Regions from separate parts of the Peribacillus sp. NPDC097264 genome, predicted to be linked through region 1. Evidence: riboswitches for the same ligand, from Rfam matches in the RefSeq annotation. Region 1 holds a riboswitch; each other region holds the start of a gene.
The links. Region 1 has a riboswitch for S-adenosylmethionine ahead of metK (methionine adenosyltransferase). Riboswitches for the same ligand answer to the same signal wherever they lie in the genome.
Positions count from the first base shown of each region.

Region 1 (3,150 bases):
AAATCGATTTCTTCATTTCACCTGCGTATTCAGTTCCACCGATTAGGATAGTACGGCGTTCGAATGATACCATGATGAACGTTTCGGATTGCGTTCCATCAACTGCTGGATCCGCTTTGAAATTAGGTGCGGAAAGGATGGTGAATTCTGCTTCATGCCCTCTTAGTTCTTCCTCATTCGGACGGATGAACAATGTATGAGCAAAAAGGTTGTGCCAAGCATATTCATTAACCACTCGGATAGGAAGGCGTGATGATTCGTCTGCTCCAGCAAAACCTTTGAAGACAAAGACTTCTTCTTTTGTCTTTAAGTAATCCACTACTTTACTATATAGTTTATTGAATACTTCCTCGGAAATGGGTTGGTTCACTGGGCCCCAGTCAATTTTGTCCTTTACAGAAGCTTCTTCCACAATATATTTATCTTTAGGTGAACGGCCTGTGTATTTGCCCGTTTCAGCTTTTACTGCGCCGGTTGAAGTTAAAACGCCTTCATTTCTGCTTAATACTTTTTCCACTAATTGAGGAACTGAGAGTTGAGTTTGCACATTATTTCCTGCTAATAATTGGTGTAACTCATTAACGTCAACAGAATTCATATATGAGATACCTTCCTTTGTTTAAGTTTTTATAATACAATTAGTATAACACATTGGATTAAATAGTCTATACTATTTAACTTTTTTTGTGAATGAAAATGGAATAGTCACATTAATCAATTATCTCACTTCGAGTGTAACCTTATGTATAGTGCGGGCATATACTTGCAGTGAGTCATCCTGGATGGATGTTTTTGAATCTGGTTGAATCGGGAGACGATCTGGATGAAGTGAATCTAGGATGTGAAAAACGATTGCTGCCACAAGTCTTTGTGAAGTCCCGTTTTAGGATTAGTGTACCTTTTCATTTATAATAGGAAGAAAAGAAGTGAACAACCATTTATGTAACTGAAAAAGGGATGAATATAGGGGTTCGGATGGTATGTTCATTTTGTCTGATTTATCCATTGTAAGTCAATGGTCTTATCTTCTTAGTTTACACTCTTTAAGAATACTATTTATATTCCGGCTGTGCCAGATAAAAAGTTTTTTTATTTTTCATTGGGGAAAAATGTTCTATTTAGAAAAACATTGACAAATTCAGACTAAATACGATAGTATCTTAAATTGTACGGATTCTCTTATCCCGAGTTGGTGGAGGGACAGGCCCTTTGAAACCCAGCAACCTGCCATATTGAACTTGACTCCAAGGTCAATCGCCGAAAATAAAGCGATGAACCTTCAAGGAATAGTGGTGATGGTGCTAACCTGAGCAAGGTAAAAAACCCTTGAACGATAAGAGTGAAAGGATAGATGATAGAATTTTTAAACCTTTCCTCATTTGCCAGGGAAGGTTTTTGTGTTTTTATTCATTAATTCTGTGTCTATGATTGAAACTAATAAGGGAAACGAGTTCCGTAAAAGATCAGGCTCATGCCTACAACATACTAACTTCCAAGGAGGAAATAAGATGTCAAAGAAACGTCTATTTACTTCTGAATCTGTGACAGAAGGCCATCCGGATAAAATTTGTGATCAGATTTCAGATTCCATTTTAGATGCAATCCTAGCTAAGGATGCAAATGCGCGCGTTGCGTGTGAAACAAGTGTAACGACAGGTCTTGTACTTGTTGCTGGAGAAATTACAACATCGGCTTACGTGGATATTTCACGCATTGTCCGCGATACGATTGCAGGTATCGGGTACACTCGTGCGAAATATGGTTTCGATGCCGAGACTTGTGCCGTGCTAAGCTCGATCGATGAGCAGTCTGCTGATATTGCAGCGGGTGTTGATAAAGCATTGGAAGCACGTGAAGGTACGATGTCCGATGAGGAAATCGATGCTATCGGTGCAGGGGACCAAGGTCTTATGTTCGGATTCGCGTGCAATGAAACGGAAGAGCTTATGCCACTTCCCATTTCATTGGCTCATAAGCTATCATTCCGTCTTTCTCAAGTTCGTAAAGATGGCACGCTAAGTTATTTACGTCCTGATGGAAAAACGCAGGTAACGGTTGAATATGATGAAAATAACCTACCTGTACGTGTAGACACAATCGTCATCTCCACACAACATGATCCTGAAGTGACACTTGAACAAATTCAAGCCGACTTAAAAGAACATGTGATTAATGCGGTCGTACCGGCTGACTTAATCAATGAAGATACAAAATACTTCATCAACCCGACTGGCCGTTTTGTAATCGGCGGACCTCAAGGGGATGCTGGTCTTACTGGCCGTAAGATCATCGTTGATACGTACGGCGGATACGCTCGTCACGGCGGCGGTGCTTTCTCTGGTAAAGATGCGACAAAAGTGGACCGTTCTGCTGCATATGCCGCTCGTTACGTTGCGAAGAACATCGTAGCTGCTGGCCTGGCTGACAAAGCGGAAGTGCAATTGGCCTACGCAATCGGTGTGGCTAAGCCTGTATCCATCTCAATCGATACATTTGGAACGGGAACAGTAAGTGAAGAGGTGCTAGTGGAATTGGTAGAAGCGAATTTCGACCTACGTCCAGCTGGTATCATCAAGATGCTTGACCTACGTCGCCCAATCTACAAGCAAACAGCTGCATATGGTCACTTCGGCCGTACAGATGTTGATTTGCCTTGGGAGCGTACGGATAAAGCAGAAGCTTTAAAAACACAAGCTAAAGCGTAAATCATATGAGAAAAGGTGCCTTGCTTTAATGCAAGGCACCTTTTTTGATGGGCAAAAATAGGATTAAATATGGCTTCCTAGGGAATAATTCAAGGAATCCTATTTTTAGCTAAGCGTTTTTTTGTATCATACGATTGGTGTTACTTTATTCGGTCAGCCTGTTTATAGAGTTGTCCTTTTTCAGCATATTCCCGGACAATGCGATCCATATCCTGGCGATCTTCCTCATTAATTTCACGAACGACTTTGGCTGGCCTTCCAAAGGCTAAGGTGTTCGGCGGGATAACCTTTCCTTGGGGGACAAGGCTCCCTGCGCCGATGAAGGCACCTTCACCGATTTCCGCTCCATCAAGGATGATCGAACCCATGCCGATGAGGGCTCTCTTTCGTATTTTGCAGCTATGTAGAATGACTTGGTGGCCGATGGTCACTTCATCTTCGATTA
Region 1 covers NZ_JBNNSR010000006.1:287,395-290,544, reverse strand. Annotated here, with positions in the region: gene pckA (phosphoenolpyruvate carboxykinase (ATP)) at 1-598, opposite strand, end outside; SAM riboswitch class I at 1,177-1,340, shown strand; gene metK (methionine adenosyltransferase) at 1,509-2,705, shown strand; gene ACQKL0_RS11865 (gamma carbonic anhydrase family protein) at 2,846-3,150, opposite strand, start outside.

Region 2 (3,150 bases), on a different contig from region 1:
TACCATAATTCCAGAATTGGACTTTTTCTGAATCGGAATCATTCGTTTTATGTTTCAAGTCATCAATATATCCTTCCCCTTCTTTATCGCCCTTTCCATAAGTCAAAGAATCTCCAAATGCCATGACTCTTTGATCGTTTTTCGCATCTACTGCCTGAAACGCATAGGCAACTAAACAAATAACAAGTACAATAAAAAATAAGCCAACGATTTTCTTCATTTGTTTTGCTTCTCCTTTTGTATTCACTAGGAAGTATTTTATTTTTAAATACCCAAAAAGAGGACAAGCCTAACATTTGAATAACTTAATAAAAATTAAATTGCATGACGCACCTGTACTGGTGATTGGAATGCCATAATAAATGGATTGGAGCTTAATGATGAAGGAGTTTACAGAATTCAGGGAAGCAGTATTTGAGGATTTGCCTAAAATTATCGAAATTTACAATTCTACAGTACCTTCGAGGATGGTCACTGCGGATACAGAACCAGTTACAGTAGAATCACGGCTCAAATGGTTTGAAGAACATCATATTCTCAAACGGCCATTATATATGATCATACATGATGGAAAAACAGCTGGATGGATGAGTTTTCAATCTTTTTATGGTAGACCCGCATATGATTTTACCGCTGAAATTAGCATCTATATAGATGAGGAGTTCCGTGGGAAAGGAATTGGACAACTTTCAATCCAAAAGGCTATAGAGGTGAGTCCGAAGATAGGGATTAAGACACTTCTTGGATTTATTTTCGCACACAATGTACCAAGTATTAAGCTTTTTTCAAAATTCGGTTTTGAAAAATGGGCTCATTTACCGAAAATAGCAGAACTCGATGGAGTGGAACGCGATTTGGTCATTCTTGGTAAACGTGTCACTACATGACTTCCATTGCAAAAGGCGATTGCCTGGATTTGAATGGTCTGGGATGTACTGATTATTCGCTACAAACTCCCAGGAATTTTATATGTGTGACCGCATTCAATAAAGAATCCAACTCTTGACTTGCTTGAATGGTCACCCTGCTTGTCAAACCATAATTTTTTGCTAACATGATCATTTCTTTTCGTTTTTCTTCAATTTTTTCAACTGCTGTTATGTGAGGAGGCTGCAATATAACCACTTCCTATTTTTCAATTATTTTACATTTTCATCATAACCAAAACACTAGGTTAAATCAACCATTTCACGTGATTTAAATATGTTATTTTACTAGATGAATGTGACAAAATACCTATTAATCTTTTATCTTTTGTACTTTTTATGTCGATTTAAAAGGGAAAAAGCATTTGCCTTTACACAGCAAATGCTTTTTCTCTTTGATTGTTCACTATAGGTTAACTAAGTCATGCACTCTGGAGGTGACTCATTACCTGATTTATCTATAACAATCTTATATTCATCTTCAAGAGCTTTTAATGGAGCATCATAGAGATGCTTTTCATCAGAGGTTTTGTATACACCATTTGATAATAGTTCTTCTATCAACAATGCTCTCCTCTGTTCTTTTTTCTCGAAAAACTCTGCCATATGAATGGCCCCTTTCCTTTTATTCATATTTTCCACATATAATGCCCCTAATCTTATAGGCTTTGCTAAAGCCAAAATATATATACCTGTTGTACGGGATCCTTAAACCCTATTTGACAAAAATAAAAACCCCTTCTAATCCAAGAAGAGGTCGACAGAGGTCCGTTCGTCTCTTCTTATCTTCCAAGCGATTGCTTGTTGGAAGAAGCACAGTTCCCCGATGGGTCTGTTGCCGAGGTTTCATAGGGCCAAGTCCCTCCACCTCTCTGGATAAGAATACAGAATATAAATGATTTTGACATGATTTTATCCCACTTGCAAGGATAAGTCAATTGCATTCAAATAATTTTTAATTTTTATATTATTTTTCCGTGTGCCCTTTTAGCACAAGGTAAGACCATATCCCTATTTTGCTAATAACTATATTTTCCTCCAATTGACCGTGGGTTAGGTATGCTCCATTTGCCAATGGGGATTTTATCCTACTACCCCTTTCACGCCACAAGATACTCATAAAATTCTATTGGATTCAAAGGTTGCATTTTCCTTTTTATCTGATATGATGACAATAATCACATACGAAATACCACTAGGGGAGTCTTCTATAAGACTGAGATGGAATGATGTTCCGGACCCTTTGAACCTGATCCGGGTGATGCCGGCGGAGGAAAGTGGATGATATCGTCGTCGTATATTTGACTTCATCCATCTGCCCCGTTCCGTTTTCAGGAACGGGGTTTTCGTTTAATTGAATAATAAGCTGCTAGGGGAGCCATTAATAGGCTGAGAATCAAACCCTTTGTACCTGATCTGGTCATACCAGCGGAGGAAAGCAGGTTGAAAAAGGGATTCGTACATTCCTAGAACAGCCGCTTTCTATATGAAAGCGGCTGTTCTTCATTTTTGGACACTCCCCTCCTTTGTATGTGAATGAATTATAAGGGGGAAAAATCATGGCGAAAACCCAAATGAAAACTTTCAGTGCTAGACTTCACGAACGTTCAAAAGAAATTTGGAAAAAGAATCATACTCATCCTTTCGTTCAAGCAATTGGAGACGGGACACTATCAGAAAAGAAATTCGCCTATTACTTAAAGCAGGACTATATCTATCTTATGGATTATGCCAAGCTTTTTGCCTTAGGGACCATCAAGGCCACTAACCTTGAGATCATGACCAAATTTGCGAGTATTTTAAATGAGACTCTACAGGTAGAAATGGATTTGCATAGGAGCTACTGCAAGGAGTTCGGAATTAGTTCTGAGGAATTGGAAAATACCGAACCAACTCCGATTACCCTTGCCTATACAGGTTATATGCTCAATGCTGCCCATCATGGAACTTTAGCCGACCTTATTGCCTGCTTACTTCCTTGTGCCTGGGATTACTATGAAATTGGCTCGTTATTAAAAGAACAAAATGGTCCAGCACTAGAAACAAATCGCTATATCGCTTGGATTCAATCGTATGCATCCCCCGAATTCGCAGATGCGCACAAATGGTTGGCCAAGCTGTTAGACGAACTGACGGAAGATATGCCTGAAAAGGAATTGAAAAGATTAGAGAAACACTTTTTAATGACCTCCCGATATGAATATTTATTTTGGGACATGGTTCA
Region 2 covers NZ_JBNNSR010000009.1:65,501-68,650, forward strand. Annotated here, with positions in the region: gene ACQKL0_RS15325 (GDSL-type esterase/lipase family protein) at 1-220, opposite strand, end outside; gene ACQKL0_RS15330 (GNAT family N-acetyltransferase) at 381-887, shown strand; gene ACQKL0_RS15335 (aspartyl-phosphate phosphatase Spo0E family protein) at 940-1,116, opposite strand; gene ACQKL0_RS15340 (Fur-regulated basic protein FbpA) at 1,344-1,607, opposite strand; SAM riboswitch class I at 1,706-1,809, opposite strand; TPP riboswitch at 2,114-2,219, shown strand; TPP riboswitch at 2,288-2,380, shown strand; gene tenA (thiaminase II) at 2,486-3,150, shown strand, end outside.
Region 2: another riboswitch for S-adenosylmethionine. It lies ahead of ACQKL0_RS15340 (Fur-regulated basic protein FbpA); the one in region 1 lies ahead of metK (methionine adenosyltransferase).

Region 3 (3,150 bases), on a different contig from region 1:
TTTTGATCCTTCTGCTTGAAGGAAGCTTACCGGTTTTTTCCCATCGAACCCAATTGCACCATATGCGAAATCATGGACCACACATATCGAGTGTTCTTTTGCCATGGAAACCGTTTCTTCGAAGAATTCTGCTGACGCCGATGCTCCTGTGGGATTATTGGGATAATTCAAGAACATCATCTTCGCTTTGTCAAAAACCTCTTTATCTATTTCCTTATAATCGGGAAGAAAATCATTTTCTTCGGTCAAGGGCATAATTTCCGTTTTAGCTTGGGCTAACGCTACACCTGACAGGTAATCTGGATAGCCCGGATCAGGCACTAAAATTGTATCGCCTGGATTCAACAAGCATTGCGGTAATTCGACTAGACCAGCCTTTCCACCGAAAAGAATCGCCACTTCCGTTTTAGGATCTAGCTTGACGCCATATTCACGTTCATAAAAGAGGGCCGCAGCTTCTTTTAAATAGGGAAGCCCCCTAAAAGGAGAATATTTATGATTCATGGAATTTCCTGCTGCTGTCTGCAGGCTCTTCACGATATGTTCAGGAGTCGGTTGGTCTGGATTTCCCTGCCCAAGATTAATGACATCCTTGCCTTCTGATGTTATGTTATTAACTTTTTCGACTAAAGAAGCAAAAAACTGCTTTGGAAGCTCTTGAAGAAGTCTGGATTTTTCGAATTGCACCATCTTTGCACCTTCTCTGAAATTTCTTGAAATTATAGTCACAAATGATATATGTTTATCTTAATCTTGTAAAGTACTTTTTTACATATGGAGGTTTTAAATGATGAAATGGAAAATCGCCTGTTTACAAATGGACATTGCCTTTGGACAGCCAGATATAAATTTCCAGGTGGCAAAACAATGGATTGAAAAAGCTGTACAGTCTAAACCGGACATCGTCATGCTGCCGGAACTATGGACAACCGGCTATGACTTAACGAGATTACATGAAATTGCAGACGAAGAAGCAGCACAAACCATTACCTTTCTAAAAGCCCTTGCAAAAAAACACCACATTAACATAATCGGTGGCTCGATTGCAAAGAAAACTAAGGAAGGCATCTATAACACAATGCTCATCATCGATAAAGAAGGCAAACTGGTTAAAGAATATGATAAACTCCATCTGTTTCAATTGATGGATGAACACCATTACTTACAACCTGGCAAAAAAGATGGCTTATTCTCCCTCGATGAAAAGATTTGCGCCGGATTCATTTGCTATGATATCCGTTTTCCAGAATGGCAACGGGCCCATACGGTACGAGGTGCGGAGGTTATCTTCGTGACCGCCGAGTGGCCAAAGCCTAGGCTCCATCATTGGAGGGCACTGTTAATCAGCAGGGCAATCGAAAATCAAGCATTCGTTGTGGCTGTGAATCGTTCCGGTTCTGACCGAAATAATCATTTTGCCGGACATTCCATCATCATCGACCCGTGGGGAGAAATCATTTGTGAGGCTGGTGAAGAAAAAGAACTTCTACTCGGCACCCTTGACTTAGAAAAAGTAGGAGAAGCAAGAAATAAAATACCCGTTTTCGAAGATCGGCGGCCCGAGTTTTATTAATTTACCATTGACAAACTATTTGAAATATTGATATCATTCATTCGAGATTAATTTTCTGAAAATAAATACAATACTCTTATCAAGAGCAGGCTGAGGGATAAAGGCCCTATGAAGCCCAGCAACCGACTGTAATACCATTGTGAAATGGGGCGGGAATTCCGCCGGATTATATCCACAGAGCACGGTGCCAAATCCACCAGAAAGAATTCTTTCTGGGAGATAAGAGGTTCGAAGTGAAGCTTCTGCCTCTTTCTATGGGAAAGGGGCTTTTTCATATTTTTTAATGTACTTGGAGGGATAACAATGACTCAACCATCAAATTTCAAGCTATTGACAAACGAAACGGCAATTGACCTAACGAAGAAACTTGGGTTACTGCATTCAGATGACTCATTACTATGTAATGAAATCGGTGACGGAAATTTAAATTATGTTTTTCACGTTACAAATCCCGTAACAAATAAAGGAGTCATCATCAAACAAGCAGTTCCTTACGCAAAGGTTCTTGGTGAAAGCTGGCCATTGACTTTAAAAAGATCGGCTATCGAAGCGAATGCATTAATTCAATTCAGAAGCTATTGTCCCGAACTTGTCCCACAAGTCTATTATTCTGATGAACAGCTTGCAATCACCGTCATGGAAGATTTATCACACTTGAAAATCGCCCGGACCGGATTAATTGAAGGAGATCATTTCCCTCTATTATCCAAACACATTGGTGAATTTGTTGCAAAGACCGCTTTTTATACGTCTGATTTTCATTTGGAACCGGCAGCGAAAAAAGAGGTTGCCCGGAACTTCACGAATCCAGAACTCTGCAAGATTACTGAGGTTTTCATTTTCACGGATCCTTTTTTGGAGGAACATCCAGGCGAGTTTGAGCTTGAGTTGCTGGAGGCTGCCAAGTCTATATGGAAAGATGCTGATTTAATACTGGAAGTGGCTAAGTTAAAACAAAGCTTCGAATCCGAGCAGGAGGCCCTTCTTCATGGCGATTTACATACGGGAAGTATATTTGCAAGTGATACAGAAACAAAGGTAATTGACCCTGAATTCGCTTTTTATGGTCCTGTTGGATTTGACCTTGGACAATACATGGCGAATCTCCTATTCCAGGCAGTAACACGCGAGGCCACTGGGAAGGAAGAAATCTTTACTCATCTTCAGGAATTTTGGAATACATTTGAAGAAACCTATACGAACCTGTGGAATTCTGAAAATAAAAGTCCTTACAGTAAGATCGAAGGTTATCTTCCATATGTACTCAACAAGTTTAAAGGTGATGCATATGGCTTTGCAGGATGTGAACTAATTCGAAGAACCATTGGCCTATCTCATGTTGCTGATTTAAATGGCATTGAGAATAAAGAAACTAGAATTACAGCTAAAACGGCTACCTTGAAAATCGGGGCCCATATAATCAAAAATCGGAAAGAACTGAATATTTCAGCAGTGATAGAAGCCGTAAAGCAATATACATTGCCTTCCTATTCAGCCCTATAAGGAGATATACATATGACAACTACAACGCCACTACCCTATTCCGTCCAATGGAATGATACCCATATTACCTTATT
Region 3 covers NZ_JBNNSR010000004.1:335,541-338,690, reverse strand. Annotated here, with positions in the region: gene ACQKL0_RS08755 (pyridoxal phosphate-dependent aminotransferase) at 1-690, opposite strand, end outside; gene ACQKL0_RS08750 (carbon-nitrogen family hydrolase) at 791-1,573, shown strand; SAM riboswitch class I at 1,647-1,799, shown strand; gene mtnK (S-methyl-5-thioribose kinase) at 1,871-3,076, shown strand; gene mtnA (S-methyl-5-thioribose-1-phosphate isomerase) at 3,089-3,150, shown strand, end outside.
Region 3: another riboswitch for S-adenosylmethionine. It lies ahead of mtnK (S-methyl-5-thioribose kinase); the one in region 1 lies ahead of metK (methionine adenosyltransferase).

Region 4 (3,150 bases), on a different contig from region 1:
CGGACTTCGTGGCACCAACTAATGGGTTTAAGAATAATCCATCCACTATCTCCAATGCTGTTTTTTGAATATATTCATGGGCACGGTGAACGGGGTTTCTTGTTTGGAAACCGACAACCGTTTTCCACCCTTTTTCTTCAAATGTTTTTCGGGTATCAACTGGGTCTAAATAATGATCCTCGAATAATGGACGCTCGATCCGTTTAATAAGCTTGATTTTACCACCTACATATACATCGCCACGATTATATAGATTTTTTACACCTGGGTGATTCTCATCATCCGTTTGATAAACTAAAGTTGCCTCCACTTGCTTATCAGGTGTAAATATATCGGAAACGGCAAGGACTCCATAAGTTTGGCCCTCATGAGTTAACTTTACTTCTTCTCCGATTGTAAGAGCGTTTGCCACATCAGCGGAAAGTGGTAATGTAATAGGAATACTCCAGACATGCCCGCTGCTAAGCCTCATATCCTTTACTACTGTTTGATAGTCTTCTTTTGAAAAGAATCCCTCAATGGGGCTGTATGCTCCAGTCCCTATAAGTTCCAAGTCGCTTAATGAGATTTCATCAATTTCAACGGATTGTTCTATTTTAGTTAAATCATAGTCTGGTTCAAAGCGATTGATTAATGTTCCTCCGTGCGGCAAGCTAATGGTCATGCTGATTTCCCCCTGAATTTTTTATAATTATGATAAATGTAATCCGCATTCTGTTTTTTGGGCACCTTGCCATCGTCCTGAACGAAGATCATCAGCATTAATGGCAGGTGCTGTACATGTTTTACAGCCAATACTTGGATATCCATTATCATGAAGCACATTATATGGTAAGCCATTTTTATGCGCATAACGCCATACATCTTTCCATGTCCAATGAATGAGCGGACAAATTTTGATAGATTTGAATTTGTTGTCCTTGTTTATATATTCAGTCAATGCACGGGTTTCCGATTGCTCCCTGCGCAGTCCCGAGAGCCAAGCCGTCGCTGTTGATAATACTTCAGTGAGCGGCGTAATTTTGCGGATGTTACAGCATTGATTTGAGTCATGAAGCCATAATTCATCACCAAATTCAGCGGCTTGTTCTTCCAATGTCATTTCCGGTTTCTTCATTACAATGGAAAGCCGTGGGTAACGATTTTTCACTTGTTCGATTAATTGGTAAGTCTCAGCGAAATGAACATCCGTATCCAAGAATACGATTTTGGCGGAAGGATTAACCTTTGCCAGCAAATCTGTCAGTACAATTCCTTCAATCCCAAAACTACAGGCATAAATGAGTTTATCTCCGTACTCTGAATTTGCCCATTCCAATACTTCTAACGCGCCTTTTGTATCGCTATCTTCCGGGAACGAAGGTAATGTCGCTGTATCAATATTTTCATAGTCCACTAGCTCTGCCAACTCTATACCCCCTTTTAAGAATCACCCTATGGTACAGCAGATATCTTTGAAAGCCTTTGAAACACCATTTCTTATAATGAAAAAGGCGGCTTTAACCAATAGTTTCCTATTTATATCAGCTAAATCCACCTCTAGTTTTCTAGTCAGCAGTCCATTTATTTAATTCTCAATTTTTCGTTTCTTTCCATTTGTATAACCTTACCGTCCTGAACGATAAGGGTTATGGATCCATATTTCATAGTTTTTAGCATTTCTTGCAGCCTTTCAAATATTTCCCCCAGCTGATTTTCCTTTTCCAAGGCTATTCCTCCTTTAAGAAAACTCGTCGACTAGCTTGTCGTAAGATGATCAGCTTGTAAATGAATTCCCCCAAATTAATAAAATCAATCAGAAAAATCCTTCCATGCCAAGATGGAAAGATTGATAAGGTAATCTTATTTACCTTATCTTCCAAAATGATGACATTTTGTTGGATGTAGCACCTTGCATTCATGATGCAGGTTGCTGGACTTCAAAGGGCCAAATCCCTCCGTCGCTCTTGATAAGTTTTATTATTTTAAATATTAACACATATCAAATCATTGTCAATGGAGTTTTCATATAAATTAACTTGGTTTAATATTTTGGTTTAACTTCAATTATTATACACAAATAGTTCAAGTTTGTTACAGTGATTTGTTAAGCCAGTAAAAAAGGTTCATTCATCCTGAACAAGCTTGAATAAACCTTTAAAGTAGCCTATAACTTAACTCGTTGATGGGAAGGGTCAAGATAAAAAGAAGAAATCATCAATTTCTTCTTTTTTGTATGGCTTCTACAAATTCCTTTACTTGACTCTTTGTACGATCAAGTAATTCCACTTCCTTAATCGGATGTTTTGGATTCTGCTTATCGATTTCTTTATCCACAAAGTATAACCCCTGCATCGGTTCCCCTTTTAATATTGATATAAGAGGTTTCAGCGCATAATCTATAGCCAATAAATGCCTGTTGCTTCCCCCAACCATTATGGGCAAAACTGGCTTATCCTTAAACGCGCCCTCGGGTAATAAATCAATTAGAGCTTTCAACACTCCTGTATAAGATGCCTTATAGACAGGTGAACCAATAATGATACCATTAGCTTGCTTAATCTTTTCTGAAAGTCTTAGAATATCCTCGCTATCATAACGACCTTGGAATAAGTCGTTTGCAGAAAACTCGGTAATAGAATGATAGTTCGTTGTAAATCCTTCTTTTTCCACCAACGTTTGGATATATTTTAATGAAATATCTGTTCTTGATGGTATAGCAGGGCTGCCTGATAAAATTATAATTTCGCTCATATCTATTCCTCCTGTATGTAAAATCTGCAAAGGATCTGGGTCCTTTCCAGTTAAGCAACTTCAATTAATTATCTTAATTATCAGAAAAATAAAAGTCAAGTAACTTAATTGGAATTTATATTTTTGAAACACTAATAAGAATCGTATTATGCCATTGACTAAAAATCCTGCCCCGTTAGGGCAGGATTTTTAGAGCTTTTCAACTCTATTGATTGAGTCTTTCACCATTTTTAAAAAAAGTTGTATAAATCGTTGATCACCGGTCAGTTCTGGATGAAACGAACTGACAAGAACCTGTTCTTGTCTAGCCGCCACTACTTTCCCGTCATAATTTGCTAATATCTCCACATCTTCACCTACGCCAACGGCAAAAGGTGCTCTGATAAAGACACCCATGAAAGGTTCTTCCATTCCTTT
Region 4 covers NZ_JBNNSR010000005.1:86,884-90,033, reverse strand. Annotated here, with positions in the region: gene sat (sulfate adenylyltransferase) at 1-664, opposite strand, end outside; gene ACQKL0_RS09260 (phosphoadenylyl-sulfate reductase) at 692-1,396, opposite strand; gene ACQKL0_RS09255 (YezD family protein) at 1,564-1,680, opposite strand; SAM riboswitch class I at 1,849-1,956, opposite strand; gene ssuE (NADPH-dependent FMN reductase) at 2,197-2,733, opposite strand; gene pdxT (pyridoxal 5'-phosphate synthase glutaminase subunit PdxT) at 2,923-3,150, opposite strand, start outside.
Region 4: another riboswitch for S-adenosylmethionine. It lies ahead of ACQKL0_RS09255 (YezD family protein); the one in region 1 lies ahead of metK (methionine adenosyltransferase).